2 regions of the Variovorax sp. P4_B11 genome follow, and region 1 is predicted to be linked to the other one. Evidence: riboswitches for the same ligand, from Rfam matches in the RefSeq annotation. Region 1 holds a riboswitch; the other holds the start of a gene.
The links. A riboswitch is a leader RNA that binds a small molecule or an ion and turns the genes downstream of it on or off. The one in region 1 is predicted to bind thiamine pyrophosphate.
Positions count from the first base shown of each region.

Region 2: linked by a shared signal. The riboswitch ahead of AC1DYD_RS22075 (LuxE/PaaK family acyltransferase) and the one ahead of thiC (phosphomethylpyrimidine synthase ThiC) in region 1 are both predicted to bind thiamine pyrophosphate.

Region 1 is NZ_JBFUHO010000006.1:188,756-193,215, forward strand. It holds gene AC1DYD_RS09060 (HAD family hydrolase) at 1-609, opposite strand, end outside; gene thiC (phosphomethylpyrimidine synthase ThiC) at 727-2,607, opposite strand; TPP riboswitch at 2,688-2,793, opposite strand; gene AC1DYD_RS09070 (VTT domain-containing protein) at 2,821-3,804, opposite strand; gene AC1DYD_RS09075 (DUF3047 domain-containing protein) at 3,846-4,460, opposite strand, start outside.
Region 2 is NZ_JBFUHO010000026.1:15,981-20,440, reverse strand. It holds gene AC1DYD_RS22090 (aldo/keto reductase) at 1-70, opposite strand, end outside; gene AC1DYD_RS22085 (helix-turn-helix domain-containing protein) at 198-785, shown strand; gene AC1DYD_RS22080 (GNAT family N-acetyltransferase) at 787-1,353, shown strand; TPP riboswitch at 1,358-1,451, shown strand; gene AC1DYD_RS22075 (LuxE/PaaK family acyltransferase) at 1,520-2,623, shown strand; gene AC1DYD_RS22070 (acyl-CoA reductase) at 2,620-4,089, shown strand; gene AC1DYD_RS22065 (ABC transporter ATP-binding protein) at 4,246-4,460, shown strand, end outside.

The sequences.
Region 1 (4,460 bases):
CAGCGCTTCGGGCCCGCTGTGGCCCAGGTCGGTCGGGCTGTAGCCGAACACGGTCGCGCCGGCGGCGACACCGGCCATGGCCCCGGTGACCGTGTCCTCGACCACCGCGCAGCGCGCCGGGTCGACGCCGAGCGCCGATGCGGCCGCCAGGTAGACGTCGGGCGCGGGCTTGGAGCGCGGCATTTCGTGGCCGCTGAAGATGCGGCCCTCGAAGCAGTCGAAGATGCCGATCTTCGCGAGCTGCAATTCGACCTTGTGGCGGTCGGCGCCCGAAGCGCAGGCGATCCGGCCATCGAGCGCCGCATGCAGGGCGCGCACGGCCAGCGCGGCGTTCGGAATGGCCAGCAGGTCGCGCTCAAGCGCGTCGTTGCGGCGGCCGCGAAAGCCGTGCAGCCATTCGGGCGTGATCGCGAAGCCGGTCCTGGCCTCGATCAGCGCGGCCTCGTCCTTGACCGCCTTGCCGGTGAAGATGCGCATCGACTCCTCGGTGCTGAGGCTCCAGCCGAGCTCGCCGAGCATCTCGGCGAGCACACGGTTGGTGATGGGTTCGGAGTCGACCAGGACGCCGTCGCAGTCGAACAGGACGGCTTCGAAAGGGATGGGAGTCATGGGGCGATCCTAACAATGTAGCCCCCACGCTCCCTCACTTCGTGTGGTCGCTGCCCCCCGAGGGGGCCGCAGGCCGCCTTGGGGCGGCCCGGCGCCGGCCTACCCCCACGACAATGCTCAGGCCGGCTGGATCGGAATGTAGATCTCGCCGCCCGCGGCCTTGAATTCCGCCGACTTGCCGGCCATGCCGTCTTCGACCGCATCGTCCGCCTCGATGCCGCGCTGGGCGGCGTACTCGCGCACCTCCTGCGTGATCTTCATCGAGCAGAACTTGGGGCCGCACATCGAGCAGAAATGCGCCACCTTGCTGCTGTCCTTGGGCAAGGTCTCGTCGTGGAACTCGCGTGCGGTGTCCGGGTCGAGGCCCAGGTTGAACTGGTCCTGCCAGCGGAATTCGAAGCGCGCCTTGGAGAGCGCATCGTCGCGCGAGCGCGCGCCCGGATGGCCCTTGGCCACATCGGCCGCATGCGCCGCGATCTTGTACGCGATGATCCCCTGCTTGACGTCGTCGCGGTCCGGCAGGCCCAGGTGTTCCTTGGGCGTCACATAGCACAGCATCGCGGTGCCGGCCCAGCCGATCATCGCCGCGCCGATCGCACTGGCGATGTGGTCGTAGCCCGGCGCGATGTCGATGGTCAGCGGGCCCAGCGTATAGAACGGCGCCTCGTGGCAGTGCTTGAGCTGCTCGTCCATGTTGGCCTGGATCAGGTGCATCGGCACATGGCCGGGCCCTTCGATCATGGTCTGCACGTCGTGCTTCCAGGCAATCTGGGTGAGCTCGCCGAGGGTGCGCAGTTCGGCGAACTGGGCTTCGTCATTGGCATCCGAGGCGCAGCCGGGGCGCAGGCCGTCGCCGAGCGAGAAGCTCACGTCGTAGGCCTTCATGATGTCGCAGATGTCCTCGAAGTGCGTGTAGAGGAAGCTCTCCTTGTGGTGCGAGATGCACCACTTGGCCATGATCGATCCGCCGCGCGAGACGATGCCGGTGCGCCGGTCGGCCGTCAGGTGGATGAAGGGCAGGCGCAGGCCGGCATGGATGGTGAAGTAGTCGACGCCCTGCTCGGCCTGCTCGATCAGCGTGTCGCGGTAGATCTCCCAGCTGAGGTCCTCGGCCACGCCGCCGACCTTCTCGAGCGCCTGGTAGATCGGCACCGTGCCGATCGGCACCGGGCTGTTGCGCACGATCCAGTCGCGCGTGGTGTGGATGTTGCGGCCGGTCGACAGGTCCATCACGTTGTCGGCGCCCCAGCGGATCGCCCAGACCAGCTTCTCGACCTCTTCCTCGATGCTCGAGGTGACCGCCGAGTTGCCGATGTTGGCGTTGATCTTGACCTTGAAGTTGCGCCCGATCGCCATCGGCTCGACCTCGGGGTGGTTGATGTTGGCGGGGATGATGGCGCGGCCGCGCGCCACTTCGTCGCGCACGAATTCGGGCGTGATGATCTTCGGGATGCGGGCGCCCATCGGGTTGCCGGCCAGCCGCTTCTCGCGTGCCTCGTCGGCCATGTACTCGGCCATCCACTCGCGGCGGCCGTTCTCGCGCAGCGCGACGTATTCCATCTCGGGCGTGACGATGCCGCGGCGGGCGTAGTGCATCTGGGTCACGTTGGCGCCGGACTTGGCGCGCCGCGGGGTGCGTTGCAGCGCCGCGGCGCCGGCACGCAGCTCGGCAATGCGCCGGGCATCGCGATCGGCGTGCGTCGCACCGTCGTCCAGCGCCAGGTGCACGCGGCCTTCGTAGCTTTCGGTGTCGCCGCGTTCGGCGATCCAGGCATCGCGCACGCCGGGCAGCCCGCGGCGGACGTCGATGGCGGCGGCCGGATCGGTGTACGGACCCGAGGTGTCGTAGAGCGAGACCTGTTCGCCGTTGGTCAGCGACACCTCGCGCACGGGCACGCGCAGGTCGGGCCGGCTGCCGGCGATGGCGCCCTTGGTCGAGGCCGGGAAGGGCTCGCGCGTGAGCGTGAGCAGGGAAGCGAATTTGTCGCTGGCATTCATGCGGGGCACTCCTGTTTGGGAAACAACGGGTGCTCCGCGATGCCTCTGGGCGGCATCGTTCCCCGAGGAACGGGGGAATGCCGGGGAGTCGCAGCTCTTCTTACGCTGGCATGAACCAGATCAAGTTCGCGGGTTCGGCCGCTTGGCCATCTCAGCACGCCTCTGCGTGCACCCCGGAGCGGGGGCGATTCTAGGCCGCTTGCAGGCGCCGGATCAAGCGGAGTGTGCAGCTGCCAGCCCCACGCCCGCCCGCATCGGCTCGACCGTGGAGGCTTCCGCCGCATGCATCGCCACCCAGGCGTCCAGCCCGCCGGCCAGCACGCGCACGCGCGGCAGCCCGGCGGCGGCCAGAATGCGCGCCCCCGCTATCGCCGAGGCGTCGTCGGGGCAGTCGCAGAAGACCACCAGCTCGCGCCCGTCGGCGAACGCACCGAGCCGCTTCGGCAGCTGCTTCAACCCGATGCCGATGGCCCCGGGAATCGCCCGCGTATCGAGGGCGCGGGCCTCGTCGGAGCGGACGTCGATCAGCGTCGGGCCGGCGCCCGCGGCCAGGGCTTCGCGCAGGACCTCGACCTGGATGTGTTCGATGTCGTCGGCCTGCTGCTGCGCCAGCCGCCGCTGCCGGTAGCGCCAGCCGATGAAGGCCGCCAGGGCCAGCACGCCGATCGCCAGCGCGCCCAGGCCGATGTTGGAGATCACCGCGAGCACGTCCTGGATCGCGGCATGGAAGATCCGGCCGACGAACAGGCAAAGCAGGGTCCAGATCAGCGCGGCCACGGTTTCGTAGGCCAGGAAACGCAGGTTCGACATGCCGAGGGCACCGGCCATCGGCGGCGCCACCACCGAGACGCCAGGCACGAACTTGGCCGCGATCAGCGACCACCCGCCCCAGCGGCCGAGGATCGACTCGCTGCGCCTGACGCAGGAGTCGGGCGACAGCGAGATCCGGCACAGCAGCCGCATCACGCGATAACCCCAGCGGCGCCCGGCCAGGAACCAGGCGCCGTCGCCGAGGATGTTGCCGAGCACGGCGGCCAGCACCACCGCGATGAAGGACAGCTGCCCGCCGACGGTCAGCCCGCCGGCAACGATCAGGAAGGGCACCGCCGGCACCGGCGCACCGAGGCGCGTCGCCAGCGTGGCGGCGAAGACCAGGAGAGCGCCCTGGCTGGCGAGGAGTGCGACGAAGTCGTTCATGGGATATCGGGACCGATGGCGTCAATGGGGCGGGGCCGGCGCTATTCTCCTTGCGGGAGACGCGCCGGCGCGGTCGTGGCCTGCTGCGCGGAGGCGCCGCCTTGCAACACGACGTCGGAAAAATAGGCCACGCCGTGGCCGTGCGTATTGTCCGCATCGGCGGCGATCGCGACCGCCACCACGTCGGGCATGGTGTCGCCGGCCTCGTCGCCGAAGGCGCGCTTGTAGTCGGCCAGCAGGTTGCGGCGCTCGGCCACCCAGGCGCCCGGACGGGCCGCGGGCCCCGATTCGAGCACCACCATGCGCATGCGCTTGGTGAAGGCGTTCACCAGCGAGCTTCCCTTGGGTTCCTTGTTGTCCCAGACATAGCAAAGCGCCTCGCTGGGCACCTGTTCGCCCGTGGCACGGCGCGCCAGGGCCAGGCGGGTGCGCTCGCCGACCGACAGCCGGTCGGTCGGGAAGTCGAAGAAGACGCAGACCTTGGCCGCGCCGTCGTCGCCGGACCGGGTCCGCAGGTCGGCGTCCTGCACGAACGCCTCGACACGCCAGCGCCAGGCCAGGGTCGTGTTGGCGTTCAGCGGCGTCTGCGTCGCATGCACCAGGTTGCCATAGGACTGGTCGGCCTCCACCCGGAGCACGCGCTGGCCGTCCTGCTG
Region 2 (4,460 bases), on a different contig from region 1:
CGCCCATCTTCCAGGTGCCCAGACCGAGCGCGGGCATTTGCCCGCCGCCGGGCAATTGCAGGTATCGCATGGGAACTCCTTCTCGCTCGGGGCGGAACCGCTCCCGCTCGCCACGATGCTAACCAAGCAGCCGCCGTGCCGGGCCGGCGCAGCGCGGACTGGACGATTAATCCAATATATCGGATACTCATTCCAACATGACGGATCAAGCAAGCGGACTGAACGGGCGCATCGCCGAGCGGGTGCGCGCGCTGCGGGCGGCGCGCGGCCTCTCGCTCGACGCACTGGCCGCGCACTGCGGCGTCAGCCGCTCGATGATTTCGCTGATCGAGCGCGCAGAGAGCAGTCCGACCGCGGTCGTGCTGGAGAAGCTCGCCACCGGCCTGGGCGTGGCGCTGGCCTCGTTGTTCGAGCCGGCGCAGGCCAGCGACGACCCGGTGGCGCGGCTGGCCGACCAGCCCTTGTGGCGCGATCCGCATTCGGGCTACGTGCGGCGCAACGTCTCTCCCGCCGGCGTGTCGTCGCCGATCCGGATCGTCGAGGTGGCCTTTCCGCCGCAGGCGCGCGTGGCCTACGAGAGCGGCGCCCGCGAGCCGCGCATCCACCAGCAGGTGTGGGTGCTCGAGAACGCCATCGAGGTCACGGTCGGCGATGTCTGCCATCGGCTCGACGCCGGTGACTGCCTGGCCCATGTGCTCGACCGTCCCGTGAGCTATCACAACCCGACGCGCCGCCTGACGCGCTATGCCGTCGTGATGGCCACCCTGCCCTCTGCGTGGAGATGAAATGACCCCCGACACAGCCCCTTGCGTGCGCCACATTCGACGCCTCGACCCGGTCTCCGACGCGCAGGTGCGCGCGCTGTCCGAACTGCTGATCGATTGCGTCGACGGCGGCGCCTCCGTGAGCTTCATGCAGCCGTTGCCGCTGTCGAGAGCCATGGCGTTCTGGCGCCAGGTGGCCGAGGGGGTCGCCAGCGGCGAGCGCGCGCTGCTGATCGCCGAGGATGCGGAAGGCATCGTGGGAACCGTGCAGCTGGTGCTGGCCCAGCCCGACAACCAGCCGCACCGCGCGGACCTGTCGAAGATGCTGGTCCACCGCCGCGCGCGATGCCGCGGCTGGGGCGAGGCGCTGATGCGCGCGGCCGAGCAGACGGGACGCGATTGCGGCAAGACGCTGCTGGTGCTCGACACCTCCAGCGACAGCGCCGAACGGCTCTATGCGCGACTCGGCTGGCAGAGGGTCGGGGTGATTCCCGGCTATGCGCTGCTGCCGCAGGGCGGGCTGTGCGCGACGACCTATTTCTACCGGGAGCTGGGCGGCGGGGATCGCGCGCGCCTGGGATCCATGTAATATCGACGACGCTCCGGGGTGCACGCCACAGTGCTGAGATCCAAACCCGCGAACTTGAACCGGTTAATGCCGGCGGAAGAAGAGCAATCACTTCGATCATCGGCGCATCCTGCCGAGGTCGAGGTGGCCTTCGGAGCATCCGTTTCACGGTCACGAAGAAGTCCTTATGAACAACACCTCCGCGATCACGGGTACGGCCGGCGACGTGGTCGCCGACGTCCTCGCCTTCATCGCGCAAGACGGGTGCACCGACGACGCGTTCGATAGTCTGGCCTTGCGCCTGTTCGCCCACCAGTACGGCAACAACGAGGCCTATCGACGCTTCTGCCAGCGGCGCGGCGCGACCCCGCGCAATGTGAAGCGCTGGAGCGACATCCCGGCAGTTCCGATCGACGCCTTCAAGGAGCTGGACCTGCGTTGCGAGCCGCCAGCCGCAACGGACCGGGTCTTCATGACCAGCGGCACGACCCGCAGCGAGGTCAAGGGCCGTCACTTCCATCCGACGCTGGCGGTCTACGACCGGTCGATGATCCGCAACTTCTCGGAGCGCTTCATGCAGGGCCGCGGCCGGATGCGCATGGGCATCCTGTTCCCCACTGAAACCGTGCTGCCCAATTCCTCGCTGGCCCACTACCTGGCGCTCGCGCTGGACGCATTCGGCACCGGGGAGAGCCGCTACTTCGTGAGCCCGCAGGGATTGGACCTCCCGGGCCTGTGCGAGGCCCTGGCGGATGCCGAACATCGCGGCGAGCCCTTGGCGCTGCTCGGCGCCAGCTACAGCTTCGTGCACCTGATCGACGAACTCAAGCAGCGCGGCCGGTCGTTCCGCCTGCCCGCGGGCAGCCGGGTGCTGGACACCGGCGGCTACAAGGGACAGTCGCGCGAACTGCCGCTCGACACCTTCTATTCGGCGCTGGCCGCGCTGCTCGGCATCGAGCGATCGCACTGCATCAACATGTACGGCATGACCGAGCTGAGCACGCAGTTCTACGATGCCGGCAATGCGTCGGTGCCCTCGGTGAAGTCCGGGCCGCACTGGATCCGTTCTCGGCTGGTCGACCCGCTCACGGGCCGCGAAGTCGCGCCTGGCGAACGCGCAATCCTGGTCCATTGCGACCTCGCCAATTTCAATTCGGTGACCACCATCCTGACCGAGGACGTGGGCCTGGCCGCGGAGGGCGGCTTCCTGCTGCTCGGTCGCGCCGAGGGCGCGCAGGCCAAGGGCTGCTCGCTGGCGGTGGAGGAATTCATCCGGGCGGCGGCGGCATGACGACGCTGAACGCGGCTGCCGGCTACCTGCCCGGCCTGGCGCCTGCGCGAGTGCAATGGCAGGCCCTGGTCTTCGAATCGGGCCCGACCCGGCTCGAGGTCGCCGTTCCCGTGCTGAGCCCGGAACAGATGCGCGCGCTCGCCGTGCGGGTCAAGCAGGCCAGCCGCCGCCATCTGAAGACCATGACCGTGTCGCAGGTCGTGGACGTCGTCGATCGCGCGATGGCCCGCCTGCTGGACCCGGCCGACCGCTACCGCCGGGAGATCGACCAGCTGCTGCCGATCGTCAGCGGCTACGACGCCGAGATGGTCCGCCTGGGCCTCACGGCCTTCTTCAAGACCTTTCGCGCGCCGCAACTCCATCGCTTCGTCGCCGAGGATTTCGCCAATCCCAAGCTGCTGGACGAATTCCAGCCGCGCCCCAAGGGCGGCGCGGCCAAGGCCTTCGGGCCGGATCTGCTGGTCCACAGCTGGGCCGGCAACGTGCCGGCCCTTCCGCTCTGGAGCCTGGTCTGCGGATTGCTCGTGAAAGCCGGGAGCATCGGCAAGCTGCCGAGCGCGGAGCCGCTGTTCGCGGGCCTGTTCGCACGGCTGCTGGCCGAGGTCCATCCGCCGCTGGCCGATTGCCTGGCCGTGGTGTGGTGGAAAGGCGGTGCGGAGGAACAGGCATCGGCCCTCTATGCCGAGGCAGACACGGTGCTCGCCTATGGCGGCAACGATTCGCTGGAGCAAATCCGCCGTCGGCTGCCGGTCACGACGCGCTTCCTGCCGTACGGCCACAAGCTGGGCTTCGGCCTGGTGAGCGCCTCGGCCCTCGACACCCTGCGGGCGCCGGCGACGGCACGCCTGGCCGCCTGGGACGTGATGCGCTACGACCAGCAAGGCTGCTATTCGCCCCATGTGTTCTACGTCGAACGCGGCGGCAGGGTGTCGCCGCGCCAATTCGCGCAGTACCTCGCCAGCGAGCTCGCCAACCTGCAGAACCGCTTCCCCCGCCGGGCCCTCGCACTGGAAGATTCGGCCGCGGTTGCCGGCTGGCGCCAGGCCATCGAGCTGCAGGCGATGGCGGCGGGCGGCGGGCTCGGCGGCGAGCTGATCGGCGAGGACGGCGCGGCCTTCGGCGTCGCCTACACCGATGAGGCGAAAGGCCTGGTGCCGACGGCACTGAACCGCAGCATCCAGGTCGTCGCGGTCGATACGCTGGACCAGGTGGTCGCGCGGGTGGAAGCGCACCGGCCGTTCCTGCAGACCGCGGGCGTGGCCGCGGCTCCGGCCGAACTGTTCCGGCTGTCGGAGCTGCTGGGAGCCGCCGGCGTGACACGGATCAGCGCCATCGGCGCGATGAGTTCGCCGGAGGCGGGCTGGCACCACGACGGCCGGTTCAACCTGCTGGACCTCGTGCGGATGGTCGAGATCGAGCAGTCGGCAGAAATCGCGGCCGACAAGCTGGCGCCTTACGCGGACTGAAATGAAACACCCCCGAAGCGCCTGCGGCGCCTCCCCCTCAAGGGGGCGATACCAGCGGCCCGGCAAAGCCGGTTCCGCGGTATCCCCGGCACGGGCCCGTGCAGGTTTCATGGGTCGCGGGTCACGCAATAGCGTGGTGGAAAACCAGGATCAGTTGTGAGCTTCCTCGACATCGACAAGGTGGGCTTCACCTATCCCGGCTGGCCGCCGGTGGTGCGCAGCATCGACTGGACCATCGCGCAGGGCGAATTCCATTGCCTGGTCGGACGCAGCGGCTGCGGCAAGACGACCTTGCTCAAGCTCGCGGCGGGTCTGCTGCATCCCCAGACGGGCAGCATCCGCCTGCAGGGAAAGGAAGTGGTCGCGCCGGG